DNA from 2 places in the Streptomyces sp. Je 1-369 genome. Region 2 is predicted to be linked to the other one. Evidence: riboswitches for the same ligand, from Rfam matches in the RefSeq annotation. Region 2 holds a riboswitch; the other holds the start of a gene.
The links. A riboswitch is a leader RNA that binds a small molecule or an ion and turns the genes downstream of it on or off. The one in region 2 is predicted to bind glycine.
Positions count from the first base shown of each region.

Region 1: another riboswitch for glycine. It lies ahead of gcvT (glycine cleavage system aminomethyltransferase GcvT); the one in region 2 lies ahead of gcvP (aminomethyl-transferring glycine dehydrogenase).

Region 1 covers NZ_CP101750.1:6,151,237-6,158,681, reverse strand. Annotated here, with positions in the region: gene NOO62_RS28000 (enhanced serine sensitivity protein SseB C-terminal domain-containing protein) at 264-1,040, opposite strand; gene NOO62_RS27995 (enhanced serine sensitivity protein SseB) at 1,113-1,895, opposite strand; gene NOO62_RS27990 (AAA family ATPase) at 1,956-2,687, opposite strand; glycine riboswitch at 2,843-2,953, shown strand; gene gcvT (glycine cleavage system aminomethyltransferase GcvT) at 3,102-4,235, shown strand; gene gcvH (glycine cleavage system protein GcvH) at 4,312-4,689, shown strand; gene glyA (serine hydroxymethyltransferase) at 4,713-5,975, shown strand; gene NOO62_RS27970 (L-serine ammonia-lyase) at 6,154-7,445, shown strand, end outside.
Region 2 covers NZ_CP101750.1:1,464,784-1,472,228, forward strand. Annotated here, with positions in the region: gene NOO62_RS06710 (DUF5999 family protein) at 266-472, shown strand; gene gcvP (aminomethyl-transferring glycine dehydrogenase) at 605-3,493, opposite strand; glycine riboswitch at 3,681-3,779, opposite strand; gene NOO62_RS06720 (PRC-barrel domain-containing protein) at 3,924-4,313, shown strand; partial or broken gene NOO62_RS06725 (DNA polymerase IV) at 4,220-5,768, opposite strand; gene NOO62_RS06730 (MerR family transcriptional regulator) at 5,806-6,426, opposite strand; gene NOO62_RS06735 (bifunctional nuclease family protein) at 6,597-7,070, opposite strand; gene NOO62_RS06740 (MerR family transcriptional regulator) at 7,145-7,445, opposite strand, start outside.

The sequences.
Region 1 (7,445 bases), 4.7 Mb from region 2:
GCCCGCACTTGCCGCTGTAGCGACGTGATCAGTCCGTCGTACACAGGGGCGGAGGCCCCTGGAGCGGGAGTCTTCATCCACGTCGCGATCTGTTACCAGACTTGACGGGGAAAGGATGCGCAACCGTGATGCTGATCGAGGTGTTCCGTTATCCGGACGCGAGTGAACGAGGGGCGAACACGGGGCAGTTGGGTCGCAAGGCGCCACAGGAGCCCATAGGCCCCCACCTGCACTACAACGGACATCGCGTCCGTCGGCGCTGCTCAGTACTGGGCGGGGTAGCCGTATCCGCCGGCGGGCGCCGGGGCCGCCTGGGCCTCGCGGTCGTAGAACGGCCTGGCATTGGCTCGTAGCCACATCGCGACCGGGTCGTAATCGTCGGACATCGCGACCGTCGAGACGGGCAGGCCCTCGGGGACGGCGGGGATGGACTGGCGCATCATCGTGCGCACCGCGTCGACCGCCGGCGGCGACGTGTCGTACACGTCGAGACCGATGGCCAGATATGGCGCTCCGAGGGCGGGCTGCACCCAGGCGCGGCGCAGCGAGCGGACCACGGGGGTGCGGTGGGCGTTCTGCGTCAACAGAGCGTAGAACTGGGGGATTTCGATGCTCGGCTCGGTGAGCCGGAGGGGCCCGGCGGGCAGCAGGTCCAGGCCCGAGGCGATGCGGCGCAGGTCCAGCCAGGGGATGCCGACGCCGCCGCCGTGTGCGTGCGGGTTGAGCCAGAGGCCGTAGTGGTCGGGGTAGAGGGTGCGGGAGATGTCGATGCCGCGCACCACTTCATAGCTGCGGTTCCAGCCACTCGCGGACAGCTCCTGGGCGGAGGTCACACACGGTGCGTAGCCGAGCCCCTCCACTTCCATGTTCCCGTACTGGGCGTCGGGGGAGCCCGCCTGGCCGTGCCAGAGCAGCATCCACACCTGGTCGGCGGCGAGTGCGCGCAGCAGTGCCTCGTACGCGTCGTAACGCCCCGGCGTCACCTGGCGCAGCAACTGCTCGACCTGCTGCCCGGCCGCGGCCGTGCCCGACGCACTCACCCGTAACCGCCCCTTCGCGACGAACGTGGTGCCCCCACGGGAGACGATGGAGGGCAGAAGAATGCAACCAGCTTAAGCGGCGACGCGGTGGTAGAACGGTCGCACCTTCGCCCTCAGCCAGTCGCCGACCGGGTCCTGTGCCACGTCGAGCAGCACCAGGTTCACCGGCCACGGGACCGGCACCTGTCCGAGGGCCCGGCCGAGCGCCTCCATGGGGAGGTCGCGCGCGTTGCCGTCCCAGGTGGACAGCTCGACGCCGACGAAGAGCGTCGGGTCGTCCGTCTCCACGGCGGCCAGACAGCGGCGCGCGGTCAGCACGATGCCCGCGGCCTCGAACTCCCGGCCTGCGGCGGCGAGGAAGTCGACCGGGTCGTGCTGCCAGTCCGGCTCGAAGAGGCGGACGCGCCCGCCGGTGCTCGGGCCGTCCAGCTCGGTGCGGCCGGTCCTGCAGAGCTCGGCGACGGCCGGCGGCGGCAGCGGGACGCCGACGGTGCCGTCCGGGTTCAGCGCGATGCCCAGCTGCGGGGGCAGGCCGCGGGCGAACTCCACGGCGGGCGCCACGGTGACGCCCATCCGGTCCGCCGCGTCGCCGAGCGCCTGGCGGAACTGCTGCTCGGAGGTGAAGACGGGGACGTACGCCTGTCCTTCGATCTCCAGGGTCGGCAGGTCCAGGGTGCCGCTGTCGGGGCCGCCGCCGTTGGGCAGCGGTATCCAGAGGTGGCTGCGGCCGAGCACCTCGATGATGCGGGCGCCCGCCGACTCGTGGGCGCCCAGTGAGGCCGCGAGGACCTCCTCCAGTTCGTTGCCCGGCCATCCGCCGTACGGATGGGCATGTGCCTGCGCCGGAAAGTCCATCTGTCCAACCCCTGCTCGCGACCGCTCTGCCTGCGGCTCGAACCCTAACGCCGGGCCCGCTCACCGGTCGAAGGCGATCACCCGCAGGGCCTGCGCGGCCGCGCGGTCGAGGAGCACCGCGGAGCGGCAGCCGCGCGGCAGGTCACCGCGCTCGGTGGCGGCGACGAGCCGGCCGACCGTCCTGCGGTGGCGTGCGAACGCGTACCGGGAGACGCCGCGGCCCCGCTCGTGCTGGCCCCGCAGCGCGGTGTCCACGGGGACGTCGAGCATCAGGAGGTGCAGGGCCGTGCCGCGGCGGGCGGTCTCGCGGGCGAGCCAGCGGCGCACCCAGGCCTGGGTGCCGCAGTCGTGCACGACTGCGCTCGCCCCGGAGCGCAGGATGCGGCGCAACGTCGCGTAGTGCGCGAGGCGGACCAGGGGGCGGTACGCCGCGTACGGCAGCAGCCGCGGCATGCGGCGGGCCCAGCGGTCGCGGGTGTCCTGGGAGTCGATGCGGGGGCCGGTGACGGCCTGCCGCATCAGGGTCGATTTTCCGCCGCCGGGCAGCCCGGAGACGACGACCAGGTCGCCCTCGCCGAACGTGAGGCGGCGCGGGCTGTGGCCGGCCCGCTGCCGCAGGTCGCGGACGACGGCGACGGGGAGCGGACCGCAGCTCTCCGCGGCCGGGGCGCAGGTCTGTTCGGGCAGCGCCTTGGACAGCGCTTTGGGCAGTCCCACCCCCGTGGAAGTGGCGTAGAGACTCGTCCTGCTGCGCACCGTGATCGGCCTCCCCATAGCGGTCACGTACTGCATCCCCACCAAGTGTAAAGAGAAGGTAATGCGGCACAAGAGCATTCCGGAGTGACGGGACCGGTGAACGGACCCGTGACGGGACCCGTTGCCGGGCACCGCTCCCCCTGGACAGGGTCGCGTGCAATGATGTGCGCGCCAACTCCATACAGGCCGTTCGAATCCGCGCGGGAGAGTCTCCGGAACCAAGCTTTTGGGCTGGGTACCCGGGGCGCCGAAGGAGCAAGCCCCTCCCTTGAATCTCTCAGGCCCCGTACCGCGCGGGCGAGGCACATCTGAAAAGCGGGCCGCCCCGGCGGTCCCACCCAAGGTGCAAGCCGGCGTCTCACTGGTCGAGACACTCCCGGCGAACCTCTCAGGTTCCGATGACAGATGGGGAGGATCGACCTCGCCCGTCATGCCCTGGGAGTTCCCTTCATGAGCACTGCCCCCCGTCTGACCGCCCTCGACGCCGTCCATCGCGCGCTCGGCGCGACCATGACCGACTTCGCGGGCTGGGACATGCCGCTGCGGTACGCCAGCGAGCGCGACGAGCACAACGCCGTGCGCACCAAGGCAGGCCTCTTCGACCTGTCGCACATGGGCGAGATCACCGTCGGCGGCCCCGAGGCCGTGGACTTCCTGAACTACGCGCTGGTCGGCAACATCGGCTCCATCGGCGTCGGCCGCGCCCGCTACACCATGATCGTCGCCGAGGACGGCGGCATCCTGGACGACCTGATCGTCTACCGGCTCGGCGAGCCCGACGCCCCGGAGTACATGGTCGTCGCCAACGCCTCGAACGCGCAGGTCGTCCTGGACGCGCTCACCACCCGCGCCGACGGCTTCGACGTCGAGGTCCGCGACGACCGCGAGGCGTACGCGCTGCTCGCCGTCCAGGGCCCCGAGTCCCCCGGCATCCTGAAGTCCCTCACCGACGCGGACCTGGACGGCCTGAAGTACTACGCGGGCCTGCCCGGCACCGTCGCGGGTGTCTCCGCCCTGATCGCCCGCACGGGCTACACGGGGGAGGACGGTTTCGAGCTGTTCGTCTCCCCCGGTGACGCGGAGAAGCTGTGGGGCGCGCTGATGGAGGCGGGCACGCCGGTCGGCATGGTCCCGGCCGGCCTCTCCTGCCGCGACACGCTGCGCCTGGAGGCGGGCATGCCGCTGTACGGGCACGAGCTGACCGCCGGGCTCACGCCGTTCGACGCGGGCCTCGGCCGGGTCGTGAAGTTCGAGAAGACCAGCCGGTCGGACTCGTTCCTCGGGCGTGCCGCGCTCGCGGCCGCCGCCGAGCGCGCGGAAACCGCCCCGCCGCGCAAGCTGGTCGGCCTGATCGCCGAGGGCCGCCGCGTCCCGCGCGCCGGTTTCCCGGTGGTCGCGGACGGCAAGGTGATCGGCGAGGTCACCTCCGGCGCCCCGTCCCCGACGCTGGGCAAGCCGATCGCGATGGCGTACGTCGACGCGGAGCACGCGGCGCCGGGCACCGAGGGTGTCGGCGTGGACATCCGCGGCACCCACGAGCCGTACGAGGTCGTGGCGCTGCCGTTCTACAAGCGCCAGAAGTGACTGCCGCGTCAGAAGTGACCCCCCGCACATCCTTCCCGTTCCGCAGCACCCACCCGCGTACAGGAGAATTCAGGTCATGAGCAACCCCCAGCAGCTTCGTTACAGCAAGGAGCACGAGTGGCTCTCGGCCACCGAGGACGGCGTGGCGACCGTCGGCATCACCGAGCACGCGGCCAACGCGCTCGGTGACGTCGTCTTCGCGCAGCTCCCCGAGGTCGGTGACACGGTGACCGCGGGCGAGTCCTGCGGCGAGCTGGAGTCGACCAAGTCGGTCAGCGACCTCTACGCCCCGGTGACCGGCGAGATCGTCGCCGCCAACCAGGACGTCGTGGAGGACCCGTCGCTGGTCAACTCCGCCCCGTTCGAGGGCGGTTGGCTGTTCAAGGTTCGTATCTCGGGCGAGCCGGACGACCTGATGTCCGCCGACGAGTACACCGCATTCACCGCCGGCTGACCCATACCGATAGGGATCGTGTGATGTCGCTTCTGAACACCCCCCTCCACGAGCTGGACCCGGACGTCGCCGCCGCCGTCGACGCCGAGGTCCACCGCCAGCAGTCGACCCTGGAAATGATCGCCTCGGAGAACTTCGCTCCGGTCGCGGTCATGGAGGCCCAGGGCTCGGTCCTGACCAACAAGTACGCCGAGGGCTACCCCGGCCGCCGCTACTACGGCGGCTGCGAGCACGTCGACGTCGCCGAGCAGATCGCGATCGACCGGGTCAAGGACCTGTTCGGCGCCGAGTACGCGAACGTGCAGCCGCACTCCGGCGCCTCCGCCAACCAGGCCGCCCTCTTCGCGATCGCCCAGCCCGGCGACACGATCCTCGGCCTTGACCTCGCGCACGGCGGCCACCTCACGCACGGCATGCGCCTGAACTTCTCCGGCAAGCAGTTCAACGTGGTCGCCTACCACGTGGACGAGGCCGGTCTGGTCGACATGGCCGAGGTCGAGCGCCTCGCCAAGGAGAACAACCCGAAGGTGATCATCGCGGGCTGGTCGGCCTACCCGCGCCACCTGGACTTCGCCGAGTTCCGCCGGATCGCCGACGAGGTCGGCGCGAAGCTCTGGGTCGACATGGCGCACTTCGCCGGTCTGGTCGCCGCGGGTCTGCACCCGAACCCGGTGCCGTACGCGGACGTGGTCACCTCCACCACGCACAAGACGCTCGGCGGCCCGCGCGGCGGCATCATCCTGGCCCGCAGCAAGGAGTTCGCGAAGAAGCTGAACTCCGCGGTCTTCCCCGGCTTCCAGGGCGGCCCGCTGGAGCACGTCATCGCCGCCAAGGCCGTCTCCTTCAAGGTCGCCGCGTCGGACGACTTCAAGGAGCGCCAGCAGCGCACCCTGGACGGCGCCCGCATCCTGGCCGAGCGCCTGGTGCAGGACGACGCGAAGGCCGTCGGCGTCGACGTCCTCTCCGGCGGCACGGACGTGCACCTGGTCCTGGTGGACCTGCGCAACTCCGAGCTCGACGGCCAGCAGGCCGAGGACCGCCTCCACGAAGTCGGCATCACGGTCAACCGCAACGCGGTCCCGAACGACCCGCGCCCCCCGATGGTCACCTCGGGCCTGCGGATCGGCACCCCGGCGCTCGCCACGCGCGGCTTCGAGGCGGACGACTTCCGCGAGGTCGCCGACATCATCGCCGAGGCCCTGAAGCCGGACTTCGACGCGGCGTCCCTCAAGGCCCGTGTGACCGCTCTGGCCGACAAGCACCCCTTGTACCCCGGCCTGAAGTAGTTCCGTACCCTCTGTTTGTACGCTTTTGTTCGTATGCCGTTGTTCATACGTACGAAACATCGGGGCACCCCGCACACTGGAGAGTGAGCGAGGTGCCCCGCACCACGTCCCGCACCGCCTTGTACTTCTGCATCACCCCGGCAGACAACGGCGTCTACCAACCACCATTGGAGTTCTCGTGGCCATCTCGGTCTTCGACCTGTTCTCGATCGGCATCGGCCCGTCCAGCTCCCACACGGTCGGTCCCATGCGCGCGGCCCGCATGTTCGCGAGCCGCCTCAAGAACGAGGGCCTGATGGCCCACACGACGGCGATACGGGCGGAGCTGTACGGCTCGCTCGGCGCGACCGGCCACGGCCACGGCACGCCGAAGGCCGTCCTGCTCGGCCTGGAGGGCGAGTCGCCCCGCACGGTGAACGTGGAGGGCGCCGACGACCGCGTCGAGGAGATCAAGAGCGGCGGCCGCATCAACCTGCTCGGCATGCACGAGATCGACTTCGATTTCGACGAGGACCTGATCCTGCACCGCCGCAAGGCCCTGCCGTACCACGCCAACGGCATGACGATCTTCGCGTACGACCGCGAGGGCGGCCTCGTCCTGGAGAAGACGTACTACTCCGTAGGCGGCGGTTTCGTCGTGGACGAGGACGCCGTGGCGGGCGAGAACCCGATCGTGCCGGACGACACCGTCCTGCGGCACCCCTTCCGCACCGGCGACGAGCTGCTCCGCCTCACGGAGGAGACGGGCCTGTCCATCTCCGCGCTGATGCTGGAGAACGAGAAGGCGTGGCGCACCGAGGACGAGATCCGCGCGGGTCTGCTCGACATCTGGGGCGTCATGCAGTCCTGCGTGTCGCGCGGCATGTCCCGCGAGGGCATCCTGCCGGGCGGCCTCAAGGTGCGCCGCCGCGCCGCGAACTCGGCCAGGCAGCTGCGCGCCGAGGGCGACCCGCAGGCCCGCGCCATGGAGTGGATCACGCTCTACGCGATGGCGGTGAACGAGGAGAACGCCGCGGGCGGCCGCGTGGTCACCGCGCCCACGAACGGCGCGGCGGGCATCATCCCCGCCGTCCTGCACTACTACATGAACTTCGTGCCCGGCGCCGACGAGGACGGCGTGGTCCGCTTCCTGCTGGCGGCCGGCGCGATCGGCATGCTCTTCAAGGAGAACGCCTCGATCTCCGGCGCCGAGGTCGGCTGCCAGGGCGAGGTCGGCTCCGCCTGCTCGATGGCGGCGGGCGCGCTCGCCGAGGTCATGGGCGGCTCCCCCTCCAAGGTCGAGAACGCCGCCGAGATCGGCATGGAGCACAACCTGGGCCTGACCTGCGACCCGGTCGGCGGCCTCGTTCAGATCCCGTGCATCGAGCGCAACGGCATGGCGGCGGTCAAGGCCGTCACCGCCGCGAAGATGGCGATGCGCGGCGACGGCTCCCACAAGGTGTCCCTCGACAAGGTCATCAAGACGATGAA
Region 2 (7,445 bases):
GCGGGGCACAGCGCTGCCCACCCAAGTGGACTAGCCCGGTCAGGCCACCCCGAACCACCCGAAGAGACAGGCAAGTTGGGCTGAACCATCCGGGTGGGTGATACGTCATTAAGCAGTAGGAGCCGCTGCGGCAAAATCCCTGCGGATTGACGCCCGTAGGGCAACACTGGGATCGGACCGACTACAACGGGGGGCGGTTATGAATACCGCATCGAGCCACAGGACCGACGTCACAGCCATCACATCGCAGCGAAAGAACCCTTCCATGTGCCAGCACCAACCACCGTGCCCGACAGCCGACTCCGCCGACCGGGAAGCCGCGCTCCTCACGGCAAGCCACCCGGAGCAGGGCTGGAGCCTGCTGTGCAACGGCGTCCTGCTCTTCGAGGACACCGGTGAGCTGCTGCCTGACGGCCAGATCATCGCCCCGCACCGACCGCTGGGCACCGATCAGATCATGACGGCCGCCTGACCGACGGCACATCCGCACGAGCGCACCGCACTGCCGCACAGCACCTGAGCATCACGGAAGAACGAGGGGCCGGCCCGGAGAGAAGTCTCCGAACCGGCCCCGACGCATGCCCGCTCCGTGCGGGCGCGCGCATCAGTCCTCGTACGCATCCAGCGGCGGGCAGGAGCAGACCAGGTTCCGGTCGCCGTACGCCTGGTCGATGCGGCGCACCGGCGGCCAGTACTTGTCCGCCGCGACGACCCCGGCCGGGAAGACGGCCTCCTCGCGGCTGTAGCCGTGCTCCCACTCACCGCTGAGCGCGGCGGCGGTGTGCGGGGCGTTCCGCAGCGGGTTGTCGTCGGCGGCCCACTCGCCCGAGCCGACCTTCTCGATCTCCCTGCGGATGGCGATCATCGCCTCGCAGAACCGGTCGATCTCGTTCAGGTCCTCGCTCTCCGTCGGCTCGATCATCAGGGTGCCCGCGACGGGGAACGACATGGTCGGCGCGTGGAAGCCGTAGTCGATGAGGCGCTTGGCGATGTCGTCGACGCTGACGCCCGTCGCCTTGCTGAGCGGCCGCAGGTCCACGATGCACTCGTGCGCGACGAGGCCCGCCGGACCGGTGTAGAGCACCGGGTAGTGCGGCTCGAGGCGCTTGGCGATGTAGTTGGCGGAGAGCACCGCGACCTGGGTGGCGCGCGTGAGGCCCTCGCCGCCCATGAGGCGCACGTACGACCAGGAGATCGGGAGGATTCCCGCGGAGCCCCAGGGCGCCGCGGAGATCGGACCGACCCCGGTCTCGGGGCCCGCGGCGGGCTGCAGCGGGTGGTTGGGCAGGTACGGCGCGAGGTGCTCGCGGACGCCGACCGGGCCGACGCCGGGGCCGCCGCCGCCGTGCGGGATGCAGAACGTCTTGTGCAGGTTGAGGTGCGAGACGTCACCGCCGAAGTGGCCCGGCTTGGCGAGGCCCACCAGGGCGTTGAGGTTGGCTCCGTCGACGTACACCTGGCCGCCGGCCTCGTGCACCGACGCGCAGATGTCGGCGACGTGCTCCTCGAAGACGCCGTGCGTGGAGGGGTAGGTGATCATCAGCACGGACAGCTCGTCGCGGTGCTTCTCGATCTTGGCGCGCAGGTCCTCGACGTCGATCTCGCCGTCGTCGGCGGTCTTCACGACGACGACCTTCATGCCCGCCATGACGGCGCTCGCGGCGTTGGTGCCGTGCGCGGAGGACGGGATGAGGCAGACGGTGCGCTGCTCGTCGCCGTTGGCGCGGTGGTAGCCGCGGACCGCGAGCAGTCCGGCGAGCTCGCCCTGCGACCCGGCGTTGGGCTGCAGCGAGACCTTGTCGTACCCGGTGACCTCGGCGAGACGTTCCTCCAGCTCGCGGATGAGCGTGAGGTAGCCCTGGGCCTGCTGGGCGGGGGCGAAGGGGTGCAGCTGGCCGAATTCGGGCCAGGTGACCGGCTCCATCTCGGTGGTCGCGTTGAGCTTCATGGTGCAGGAGCCCAGCGGGATCATGCCGCGGTCCAGCGCGTAGTCGCGGTCGGCCAGCTTGCGCAGGTAGCGCAGCATCGCGGTCTCGGAGCGGTACTGGTGGAAGACGGGGTGCGTCAGGTAGTCGTCACCGCGCAGCAGGCCTTCGGGCAGCGTGTCCGCGGTGGCGGCGTCCAGCGCCTCGATGTCGGCGTCGACCCCGAAAGCGCCCCAGACGGCGGCCAGTTGGGCGCGCGTCGTGGTCTCGTCGCAGGAGAGGGAGACGTGGTCGGCGTCGACCTTGTGGATGTTCACGCCGGCTTCGCGGGCGGCGGAGACGAGCTTCTCGGCCCTCCCCTCGGCGCGCACGGACAGCGTGTCGAAGTACGCGCCGTGGACGACCTCGACGCCACCGGCGGTGAGCCCGGCCGCGAGGAGCGTCGCGTACCGGTGGGTGCGGCGCGCGATGGACTTCAGGCCCTCCGGCCCGTGGTACACGGCGTACATTCCGGCCATGACGGCGAGCAGCACCTGAGCGGTACAGATGTTGCTGGTGGCCTTCTCGCGGCGGATGTGCTGCTCGCGGGTCTGCAGGGCGAGGCGGTAGGCCTTGTTGCCGTCGGCGTCGACGGAGACACCGACGAGCCGCCCCGGGAGGCTGCGCGCGAACTTCTCGCGGACCGCCATGTAACCGGCGTGCGGGCCGCCGAAGCCCATCGGCACGCCGAAGCGCTGCGTCGTACCGACGGCGATGTCGGCGCCGAGCTCGCCGGGCGAGGTGAGCAGGGTCAGCGCGAGCAGGTCGGCGGCGACGGTGACGACCGCGCCGAGCTCGTGGGCCTCGTCGATGAGCGGCTTGATGTCCCGTACGACACCGGAGGCGCCCGGGTACTGCACGAGCACGCCCACGACACCGCGCTCGGCGACCTCGGCCGGAATGCCCGCGCTCAGATCGGCTACGACGATCTCGACACCGGTCGGCTCGGCGCGGGTCCGGATCACGGCGATGGTCTGCGGCAGCGCGTCGGCGTCGACGACGAAGACGCCGTTCTTGACCTTGCCCATGCGCCGCGACAGCGCCATGGCCTCGGCGGCGGCGGTGCCCTCGTCGAGGAGCGACGCACCGGAGGTGGGCAGTCCGGTCAGCTCGGCGACCATCGTCTGGAAGTTGAGGAGCGCCTCGAGACGGCCCTGCGAGATCTCGGGCTGGTACGGCGTGTAGGCCGTGTACCAGGCAGGGTTCTCCATCACGTTCCGCAGGATGACCGGCGGGGTGAAGGTTCCGTAGTACCCGAGTCCGATCATGGAGTCGAGGACCTGGTTGCGGTCGGCGAGGGAGCGCAGCTCGGCCAGCACCTCGGCCTCGGTGCGCGCGCCGGGCAGGTTCAGCGCCTCGGCGTTCTTGATCACATCCGGCACCGCTGCGGCCGTCAGCTCGTCGAGCGAGCCGTACCCGACCTGGGCGAGCATTTTGGCCCGCGCTTCCGCATCGGGCCCTATGTGCCGCTGCTCGAAGGGGATGCCCTGCTCGAGCTCGGAGAGCGGGATGCGATTGGTGGCAGTCATTGCGGAGGCCTCCTGGTCAGCACGACCTGCGAGGGGTACCACGGCGCGGGTACCCGGACGGCCTCCCCCTCTGTCATGTCAACCTGAGAGCTTCACAGGTCCGTCTCGCGACAGATCTGCTTTCACCGTCGGTGAGGAAGGGTTCCGAACGTGCCCGCCCGACGCCCGCCCTGCTTTCCAGAGTGACCTCGTCCGTGCGGTACGGGTGCCTGAGAGATTCCGGGGAGGATTTGCTCCTTCGGCGCCCCCGGACGTGTGATCCGGAGAGCTCTCCCGCACGGGGTCAGCGGCCAGGCGCCAGCCTACCAGCGAGGACCATGGCCGATCCCTCGAGTGGCCGCCTGCCCCGAAGTGCTCTTTCGTAGTGACTACGAATGATTAAGGATGAGTTACGCCCGTTTTCGACAAGCCGCGACCAGCTGGAGGGCCCGTGCAGACCGATATCGATCCGCGCAACCTGATCGGCCGCAAGGCGTTCGACCGGCACGGGGCGAAGATCGGCACGGTCGACGAGGTCTACCTCGACGATGCCACCGGCGCCCCGGAATGGGCGGCCATACGCACCGGTCTCTTCAGCCGGGACGCCTTCGTCCCGCTGGAACCCAGCGAACTCGTCGAGGACGGCACCCTGCGCATCCCCTTCGACCGGGACCTGATCAAGGACGCCCCGGACTTCGGAGTGGGGCGCCACCTCTCCCCCGAGCAGGAACTCCAGCTCTACCACCACTACGGCCTGGACACGACACCCCCGCAGCCCCCGTCCTCCCTGCCGCCCCCGGACCAGAACTTCGGCCACGTCGCCGGCACGGAAAGCCCCTGACCGACCTCATCCGGAGGCGGGCGGCGCGGGCGCGGCTGGTGCGGGCGCAGCTGGTGCGGGCGCGGCGACCAGCGGCAACGGCTCCGCGGGCGTCAGCTCCGGGTCGTCCGTACGGAACGTCCGCACCCGCCCCGGCGCCGACAGCGGCGTCTCGAAACGCACCGTCACCCGGCCCAGGCCGCTCCCCTGCACCCACCCGTGCCCGTACCCGGCATGCCGTACGTCGTGCCCGGCCACCCACCGTCTCTCCACCGGCTCCACCGGCTCCTCGACCCGCTCCGGCTCAGGCCCCACCGGCCCCACAGCCGTCCCCGGTCCTGCCGCCCCCTCCCCCTTGATCAGGGACACCGTCTCCGCGCCGGCGGTCTGAGCCTGCGCCTCCGCCTGTGCCTGCGCGAAGAGATCCTCCTGCGTGTAGTCCGCGAGACCCGTGACGCCCACTCCCAGGAGCCGGACGCCGCCCGTGGTGTCCACGGCCTCCAGAAGCCGCGCCGCGGCCTCCTGGACCACCCCGGGGTCGTCCGTGGGCCCGCGCAGCGTCTCGGACCGCGTCAGCGTCGAGAAGTCGAACCGCCGCACCTTCAGCACGATGGTCCGCCCCGAGTGCCCCGCCGCCCGCAGCCGCTGCACACACCGCTCGGCCAGCCGCGCGACCTCGGCCCTGACCCGCACCCGGTCATGGATGTCCACGTCGTACGTGTCCTCGACACTGACCGACTTCGACTCGCGCTCCGCCACGACGGGCCGCTCGTCCCGCGCCAGCGCCATCGCGTACAGCGAGCCCCCGTGCGCCTTGCCCAGGAGCCGTACGAGCTCGTCCTCACCGGCCTCCGCGATCTCCGCGACCGTGAGGATCCCGGCCCGCCGCAGATGGTCCCCCGTGGCGGGCCCCACCCCGGGCAGCGTCCGCACCGGCATCGGCCCGAGGAGCGCCCGCTCCGTCCCCGGCGCTATGAGCGTCAGCCCGTCCGGCTTGGCCTCCTCGGAGGCGATCTTCGCCAGCATCTTGGACGCGGCGAGCCCCACCGACCCGGAGAGCCCCGTCACCGCCCTGATGTCCGCCCGCAGCCGCTCCCCCACGGCCCTTGCGGACTCCGCGGAGTCGGCGACGCCGCCCGCCTCCAGGTCCACGAAGGCCTCGTCCAGGCTGAGCGGCTCCACCAGCGGTGACAGCTCCCGCAGCAGCCCCATGACCTGCTCGCTGATCTCGCGGTACAGCCCGAAGCGCGGCACGAGATAGGCGGCGTTGGGCGCCAGCCTGCGCGCCTGTCCCATGGGCATCGCCGAATGCACACCGAACCGCCGCGCCTCGTACGAGGCGGTGGCCACCACGCCCCGCGGCCCGAGACCGCCCACCACCACGGCTTTTCCACGCAGACTGGGCTTCGCGGCCTGCTCTGCGGACGCGTAGAAGGCATCCATGTCCAGATGCAGGATCGTCGGCGCGCTTCTCACACCACTGATGCTGCCCTACGCCACTGACAACGCGGCCTCAGACGGCCTTGTTGCGCCTTCGGGCCAGCTCATCGGCGGGGTTGTGCCCGATCAGCGTCTCCCCGGTGTCGACGCGCTCGCCGTGCAGCTGGGACAGTGCGGCCTCGACGTCGCGCCAGACGACGCCCACGGCGATCCCGAAGACGCCCTGCCCGCCCTGGAGCAGGTCGTGGACCTCGCTGGACGTCGTGCACTCGTACACCGTCGCGCCGTCGCTCATCAGCGTCATCCGTTCCAGGTCACAGAAGCCGCGCTCCCGCAGATGCTGGACGGTGGCGCGGATGTTCTGGAGCGACACACCCGTGTCGAGGAACCGCTTCACGATCTTGAGGACGACCACGTCACGGAAGCTGTAGAGCCGCTGTGTCCCGGAGCCGCCCGCGGTCCGCACACTTGGCTCGACCAGGCCGGTACGGGCCCAGTAGTCGAGCTGCCGGTAGGTGATGCCCGCCGCCGCGCACGCGGTGGGACCGCGGTAGCCGACGTTCTGCTCCGCGTCCTCGGACGTGGCGTCCCCGCTCCCCTGGACCGCCATCGGTCGGTTCGGAGAGTGATCGACCGCACCGCCGTGGAACGGGTACGGACCGCCCATCGCCGTACCGTCGCCGCTGCTTCTCACGCCGACCTCCCTCCTTGACCTGCCTTCTCGACGGTAGGCAGTCGCCAGGGGCTCGTCAACGATCGCCACACTCGGCACGCCGAGTGATAATCACCCTGAGAGTGGTTTCCCGTACCTCTCACCGGGGAACAGCTAGCCGAATGGCCTGAAAACGGACGTCCGGCCGCAGCTCACTGGCTGTTGGTGCCGAAGTCCTCGGGCGAGATCTGGTCGAGGAACTCGCGGAACTTCTCGACCTCGTCCTCCTGCTCGTCCGGGATGGCGATGCCGGCGTCGTCCAGCACGCCGTCGCTCCCGAAGATCGGCGTTCCGGTCCGCAGCGCCAGCGCTATGGCGTCGGAAGGCCGCGCACTCACCTCGACACCGCTGGCGAAGACCAGCTCCGCGTAGAAGACACCTTCCCGCAGGTCGGTGATGCGCACTTCGGAGAGCTCCTGGCCGACCGCCTCCAGCACGTCCTTGAAAAGGTCGTGGGTCAGCGGCCGTGCGGGTGCCATGCCCTGCTGCGCGAAGGCAATGGCGGTCGCCTCACCTGGTCCGATCCAGATGGGGAGGTACCGGTCGCCTCCCACTTCACGCAGGAGCACGATCGGCTGGTTGGAGGGCATTTCGACCCGGACACCTACGACGTCGAGCTCGTTCACACAGCAACCCTAGGACGTGGCTGGCAGGTTTGGGTAGTCGGGCACCCGTCGAGTACCGGCCGGGCGCGGCCGAGTCAGGGCAATCTGACGCCGAGCGCAGTCTGCACGAGTGCCGAGTGCAGCCTTCCCGTGAGGCCCGCCAGCTCTTTGGTACGCGCCTCCGCGTGGACCCTGGTCTGCGGATTGCGGTGCCGTCGCAGCGGCGCGACCACCGCGTCCACGAGAGCGGCCTCGCGCTCCGCCGCGGCCTTCATGGCCCGCAGATGGCGCGGCTCGATGCCGAACCGGCCGAGTTCGACCACGAGTGAGGCGACCGTGACGGCCTCCGCGTCGTATCCGCCGTCCGGCAACGGCGCGACCAGGCCGTACGCCTCC